2 regions of the Streptomyces sp. NPDC030245 genome follow, and region 1 is predicted to be linked to the other one. Evidence: riboswitches for the same ligand, from Rfam matches in the RefSeq annotation. Region 1 holds a riboswitch; the other holds the start of a gene.
The links. A riboswitch is a leader RNA that binds a small molecule or an ion and turns the genes downstream of it on or off. The one in region 1 is predicted to bind cobalamin.
Positions count from the first base shown of each region.

Region 1 (3,395 bases):
GCCGACCAGCATGCGGGCGGCGTGCGGCACCATGAGGCCGACGAAGCCGATGGCCCCGCTGTACGCGACGAGGACGCCGGTCAGGAGCGAGGCGAGGACGAAGACGCCGGCGCGGAAGCGGGCGGCGTGCAGGCCGAGGACGGTGGCGCCCTCCTCCCCGGCGAGGAGCAGGTCGAGGGGCCGGGCCATGGAGACCAGGAGGGCCGTGCCGACGGCGAGGGTGGCGCAGGGCAGGGCGAGCATGTCCCAGCGGGCGCTGCCGAGGCCGCCCAGCGTCCAGTAGAGGACTTCCTTGAGGTGGTCCGCGCTGTCGGCGGTGACGAGGATGAGGCTGGTCAGCGCGGTGAGGATGTAGGAGACGGCGACGCCCGCGAGGATCAGGCGCCCGGTGGCGAAGCTGCCGCCGCCGCGGGCCAGGGCGTAGACGAGGACGAGGGAGAGCAGCGCGCCCGCGAAGGAGGCGGCCGGGATCGTGACGGTGGTCGACAGGCTCGCGCCGAGGCCGAAGACGCCGCCGAGCACGATCGCGCAGACCGCGCCGACGGAGGCGCCGGAGGAGACGCCGAGCAGGAAGGGGTCGGCGAGGGGGTTGCGGACGAGGGCTTGCAGGACGGTGCCGATGACGGCGAGCCCGGCTCCCACGGTCGCCCCCAGGATGACCCTGGGGAGTCTCACGTCCAGCACGATCGTTCGGAACGGTGAGGGTTCCGCTCTGCCCATCAGGATGTCCACGACCTGGGCCGGTGGGATGTGGACGGAGCCCAGGGCGAGCCCGGCGATGATCGCTACCGCGAGGGCTGCGGTGAGGACCGCGCAGACCGCCGAGCGCCGCCCCCGTGAGTTCCGTCGATCGCCCTTCGGGCTCGTCCTCAAACGCCGGACGGGCTGGGACACCCGCCCGTCGGGCTGAATCTGCTGCTGCGCGCTCACAGCTGGGCCGCCAGCTTCCTCACCGCCTCGGGTGCTCGTACTCCGGTGACCATGTCGGAGAGCCGCAGGACCGCGAAGCGCTTGTTCTTGACGGCCGGGACGTCCTTGAGGACCGGGTCGTCCAGGAGGCGCTTCTTCTTCTGGGCGACGGTGGTGGCGCCGTAGTCGAGGATCAGGATGGCCTCGGGCCTGCGCTCGACGACCGACTCCCAGGAGGCGTCGCTGAAGGACTTGTCGACGTGGGCGAAGATGTTGCGGCCGCCGGCCCGCTCGATGATGTCGTTGCCGATGCCGCGGCCGCCCGCGGTGAACGCGGTCTTGTCGCCGCTGTCGTAGACGAAGACGGAGAGCGGCTTCCCGTCCTTGGCCTCGGTCCTGGTCTTGTTCTTCTCGGCGGTGGCGGCCAGTTCGCGCTGGGCGCTCTTCACCCACCGGTCGGCGCGGGCCCGCACGCCGAAGGTGGCGCCGACCTCGCGGACCTCGCGGTAGACGTCGTCCATGGAGACGGGCTTCTTGGCGCAGCCCTCTACGTTGAGGCGGCTCTTGATGCCGGACTTGGCCAGTGCCGAGCGGCTGCGGCCGTCGCCCGCGAGGAAGGCGCTGGCGTAACCGCCGTAGACGAAGTCGGGGTTGGCGGAGAGCAGCTTCTCGTAGGAGGGGTACTCCTTGGCGAGCACCGGGAGAGAGTTGTACGCCTTCTCATACTTCGGGAGGACCTTGTCGTCGAGGTAGGCGGTGCCGGCGATGTGGTCCTTCAGGCCGAGTTCCAGCATCACTTCGGTGGTGTGCTGGTTCATGGTGACGGCGCGCTTCGGCGGTGCGTCGTACGTGGTCTTCACGCCGCAGTTGGTGACGGTGTACGGGAATCCGGCGGCCTTGGCGGCGGGCTTGCCCGAGTCGTCGCCATCGGATGCGGCGGAGCATGCGGCGAGCGGGGCCAGCAGGGCCGCGGCGGTGAGCACGCGAAGGGCGCGGGACATGGCTGAACTGCCTCCTCCAGGGGATTTCCGCGTCCCCTGCGTCGTGTGGAGGAGGGCGGCAGGTCAGTTCCTGACTCCCCCGCCCCGGTGCGGGGTGGGGTCACAGTGGCGGGACCGTGCCGGGTTCGCACCGGCTTCCTGGGTCCTGCCGCCCTCGTGAGTAAAGCTCAGTATGCCTGTACGACCTTTACCTCTTCCTCGGTGACCTCGCCGTCCACGATCCGGTACGAGCGGAACTGGAAGGGGCCCGCGTCGTCGGTGTCCGCCGTGGAGACCAGGACGTAGTGGGCGCCGGGCTCGTTGGCGTACGTGATGTCGGTGCGCGAGGGGTAGGCCTCGGTCGCCGTGTGCGAGTGGTAGATGATCACCGGCTCCTCGTCGCGGTCGTCCAGCTCGCGGTAGAGCTTGAGCAGGTCGCCCGAGTCGAACTCGTAGAACGTGGGCGAGCGCGCGGCGTTGAGCATCGGGATGAACCGCTCGGGGCGGCCGGTGCCCGCCGGGCCCGCGACCATGCCGCACGCCTCGTCGGGGTGGTCCTGGCGCGCGTGCGCGACGATCTGGTCGTGGAGGGCCTGGGTGATGGTCAGCATGGCGCCAGGATAAGCAGAGGGGCCCACGCGTACCGAAGTGTGGTACGCGTGGGCCCGAATGCTGGACAGCGGCCTTGGGGAGCCGGTCAGTCCCGGCGGTCAGTCCTTGGAGAGGCGGTCGCCGGCCGGCTCCTCGGAGAGGCCGATCTTCCGCTTGTTGAAGGCCGCGGCCTGCGGGTTGCGGCTCTTGAGGACCAGGTAGGAGACGCCGAGGATGGCGGCCCAGACCGGAGCGGCGTACAGCGAGATCCGCGCGTCCTTGTCGACGCCCATCATCACGATGACCATGCCGATGAAGAGCAGGGCGAACCAGCTGGTGTACGGGGCGCCGGGGGCCCGGAAGGTGGACTGCGGCAGCTCGCCGCGGTCGGCCTTGCGGCGGTAGCGGATCTGGCAGGCCAGGATCATGATCCAGGCCCACATGCCGGAGATGGTGGCGAAGGAGACGACGTAGTTGAACGCCTCGCCCGGCCACTGGTAGTTGATCCAGACGCCGACCAGCATGAAGGCGGCGGAGGCCGTGGTGCCGACCAGCGGCAGGCCGTTCTTCGTGAGCTTGGTGAAGAACTTCGGGCCCTGGCCGTTGAGCGCGAGGTCGCGCAGCATGCGGCCGGTGGAGTACATGCCGGAGTTGCAGGAGGAGAGCGCGGCGGTGAGCACCACGAAGTTCACGATCGCGGCGCCGACGCCGAGGCCCATCTTCTCGAAGGCGGCGACGAACGGCGAGACGCCGGGCTGGAAGTGCGTCCACGGCACGACCGACAGGATCATGATGAGCGCGCCGACGTAGAAGACGGCGATGCGCCACGGCACGGTGTTGATGGCCTTGGGCAGGACGGTCTTCGGGTCCTTGGACTCGCCCGCGGTGACGCCGACGAGCTCGACGGCGAGGAAG
Region 1 is NZ_JBVICF010000001.1:877,945-881,339, forward strand. It holds gene ACZ4Z4_RS03905 (FecCD family ABC transporter permease) at 1-783, opposite strand, end outside; gene ACZ4Z4_RS03910 (ABC transporter substrate-binding protein) at 927-1,910, opposite strand; cobalamin riboswitch at 1,955-2,074, opposite strand; gene ACZ4Z4_RS03915 (M67 family metallopeptidase) at 2,078-2,500, opposite strand; gene ACZ4Z4_RS03920 (amino acid permease) at 2,600-3,395, opposite strand, start outside.

Region 2 (3,395 bases), on a different contig from region 1:
CGGGGTTGACCCAGAGCCGTTCGGCCGGGATGGCGTCGAGTCCCTTGCGGAGCAGCGCCGCCGCCTCCTCGGCGCTCGGCACGCGCGGGGAGTGGATGTCGTACACGCCGGGGCCCGCCTCGCGCGGATATCCGTGGGCGGCGAGTTCACGCGCGACCTGCATGTGGGAACGGGCCGCCTCCAGGCTGATGACGTCGGCGTCGAGGTCGTCGATCGCCTGGACGACGTCCCCGAACTCGGCGTAGCACATGTGCGTGTGGATCTGCGTGTCCGGGCGCACCCCGCCGGTGGTGAGGCGGAACGCCTCCGTGGCCCAGGCCAGGTAGGCGGGGTGGTCGGCGGCGCGCAGCGGCAGCGTCTCGCGCAGCGCGGGCTCGTCGACCTGGATGACGGAGGTCCCGGCCGCCTCCAGGTCGTTCACCTCGTCGCGCAGGGCGAGCGCCACCTGGCGGGCGGTGTCGCCGAGCGGCTGGTCGTCGCGGACGAAGGACCAGGCGAGCATGGTGACGGGCCCGGTGAGCATCCCTTTGACGGGACGGCCGGTCAGGGACTGGGCGTACGTCGTCCAGCGCACCGTCATCGGCTCGGGCCGCGAGATGTCGCCCGCGAGGATCGGCGGACGCACATAGCGGGTGCCGTACGACTGGACCCAGCCGTGCTGCGTGGCGAGGTAGCCGGTGAGCTGTTCGGCGAAGTACTGCACCATGTCGTTGCGCTCGGGCTCACCGTGCACCAGGACGTCGATGCCCGCCTTCTCCTGGAAGGAGACGACCTCCTGGATCTCGGCCCTGATGCGCTCCTCGTACTTGGAGCCGTCGATCCGGCCGGCCCGCAGATCGGCGCGGGCGGCCCGCAGTTCACCGGTCTGCGGGAAGGAGCCGATGGTCGTCGTCGGCAGGAGCGGGAGGCGGAGGGCGGCGCGCTGGGCCGCCGCCCGCTCCGCGTACGGCTGGGAGCGCCGTGCGTCGGCGTCGGTGACGGCTTCGGTGCGGGCGCGGACGGCCGGGTCGTGGGTGATGGGGGAGCCCGCTCGCGACGCCAGGTCGGCGCGGTTCGCGGCGAGTTGGGTGGAGATCGTGTGCGTACCCCGGGCCAGGCCCCTGGCGAGGGTCACGATCTCGGTGGTCTTCTGGCGGGCGAAGGCCAGCCAGCGCAGGATCTGCGGCTCGATGTCGCGTTCAAGGGCGGTGTCGACGGGGACGTGGAGGAGCGAACAGGAGGCGGCCACGTCGACCCGGTCGGCGAGCCCGAGCAGGGTGCCGAGCGTGGCCAGGGAGTGCTCCAGGTCGTTGACCCAGATGTTGCGGCCGTCGACGACACCGGCGACGAGGCGCTTGCCGGGCAGGCCGCCCACGGCCGCGAGCCCGTCGAGATTGGCGGCGGCCGCCCCGGTGAAGTCGAGGGCGAGGCCGTCGACCGGGGCCTTGGCGAGCACCGGCAGGGCGTCGCCGAGCCGGTCGAAGTACGTGGCGACGAGCAGCTTGGGGCGGTCGGTGAGGGCGCCCAGGTCGCGGTAGGCGCGCTCGGCCGCGTTCAGTTCGGCCGGCGTGCGGTCCTGGACGAGGGCGGGCTCGTCGAGCTGCACCCATTCGGCGCCCGCCGCGCGCAGGTCCGCGAGGACCTCGGCGTACACCGGCAGGAGGCGGTCGAGGAGGGTCAGCGGTTCGAAGTCGGCGGGCACTCCCGGCGCCGGCTTGGCCAGCAGCAGGTAGGTGACGGGGCCGACGAGGACGGGCCGCGCCGAAAGTCCCAGCCCCCGGGCCTCGTTGAACTCGGTGACCTGCTTGGTGGAGTCGGCGCCGAACACCGTGCCCGGACCCAGCTCCGGTACCAGGTAGTGGTAGTTGGTGTCGAACCACTTCGTCATCTCCAGCGGCGCCACGTCCTGCGTGCCGCGCGCCATCGCGAAGTAGCCGTCGAGCGTGTCCTTCTCGACCGCGGCGCGGTGCCGTTCGGGGACGGCGCCGACCATGACGGTGGTGTCCAGGACGTGGTCGTAGTACGAGAAGTCGCCGGTCGGGACTTCGCCGATGCCGGCGTCGGCGAGTTCCCGCCAGTTCGCGCGGCGGAGTTCGGCGGCGGCGGTACGGAGGGCGTCGGCGGTGACGCGGCCCTTCCAGTAGCCCTCGACGGCCTTCTTCAGTTCGCGGCCCTGGCCCTGGCGGGGGTAGCCGTACACGGTGGCCCGTGCTGCCGCGGCTGCGGGCTTGGTGGTCACGGAGATCTCCTTCGCGAGATGAATCCCTGAGATCCCGGGGACGGGACGAGAGCGCGAAGGGGCGAACGACCGGACGGGAGAGGGATCGCGCGGGTGGCGCGGCCGTCCGTCCGATGTGTGCGCCGACCCGCCCTCGAGGTCACCGGGATATCCGCGCCCGAAACGGTTCGCGCGCGGACAGCGGGCAGGTCTTCGGACTCGCGGGCACATCCTCCGGGGAGGACGCCTACTGGCCGTCGCTTCCCAGGACCGGTCTTGCGGTCCCAGTGCGTGTGACGGCGGTCGTTCCCGCTCACCGCTGCGGGGCAGTCCCGGATTCCCACCGGGTTCCCTCTTGCGACGCTCCCGCCTGGCGGACGGGGCGAACCAGCTGCACTGATCACCTTACGACGGCGCCCACCGGCCGGCCGGGACATGGCCGGATCCGAAAGGTGAGCTGCGCCACGCGGCGGCGCCACGCGGCGCCCCGTCGATCGGCTAGCCCTGACACTCCCGTGCCCGGCGGCCGGTCCCGCTGAGCAGGTCGACGCGTTGTCCCGCGCCCTCCTTGAGGACGTAGAGGGTGCCGTCCTCGGGCGTCCAGTAGCGGGGGACCAGGAAGACGCGGTCCCCGGAGACGTGGAACAGCCGCAGCCCGCCGTACTCGTACGCGTACTGGCTGCCCTTGCCGGTGACGCGACGGAAGCAGCTGCCGCCGCCGCGGATCATCAGATCCTTCTCGCTGAAGACGACGACGGCGGGGAAGTCGTCGCTGCGCAGGGTCCGCACGGTCAGCTCCGCCCGGCCGCGCCCCGCGATCGCCGCGTACGTCGACACGGCCCAGAACAGCGACAGGACGCAGACGAAGAGAGTGAGCCCCCAGAGCCGCAGGTCCCGGCGGTCACGGGTACGGGCGTACGCGTTGAGCGCGAAGCCGCCGATCGCGGTGAGCGGCAGCAGCAGGTCGAACAGCCAGGGGTTGAGCGGATACAGCGGTACGAGGACGAGGGGCACCGCCCACGCGAACCGCAGCACGCGCACGGCGCGGTCGAGCCGTTCCGGTGCGCCCGCCGCCCAGCGGAGCAGTCCGAGCGCGCCGAGCGCGATGCCCGCCGCGAACCAGGCGGGCAGGTAGAGGGCTCCGACGCTGCGCAACAGGTAGTCGCTGGTGGAGAAGTGGAAGACGGTGTCACGCAGG
Region 2 is NZ_JBVICF010000002.1:337,112-340,506, reverse strand. It holds gene metE (5-methyltetrahydropteroyltriglutamate--homocysteine S-methyltransferase) at 1-2,218, opposite strand, end outside; cobalamin riboswitch at 2,385-2,604, opposite strand; gene ACZ4Z4_RS06205 (hypothetical protein) at 2,696-3,395, opposite strand, start outside.
Region 2: linked by a shared signal. The riboswitch ahead of metE (5-methyltetrahydropteroyltriglutamate--homocysteine S-methyltransferase) and the one ahead of ACZ4Z4_RS03910 (ABC transporter substrate-binding protein) in region 1 are both predicted to bind cobalamin.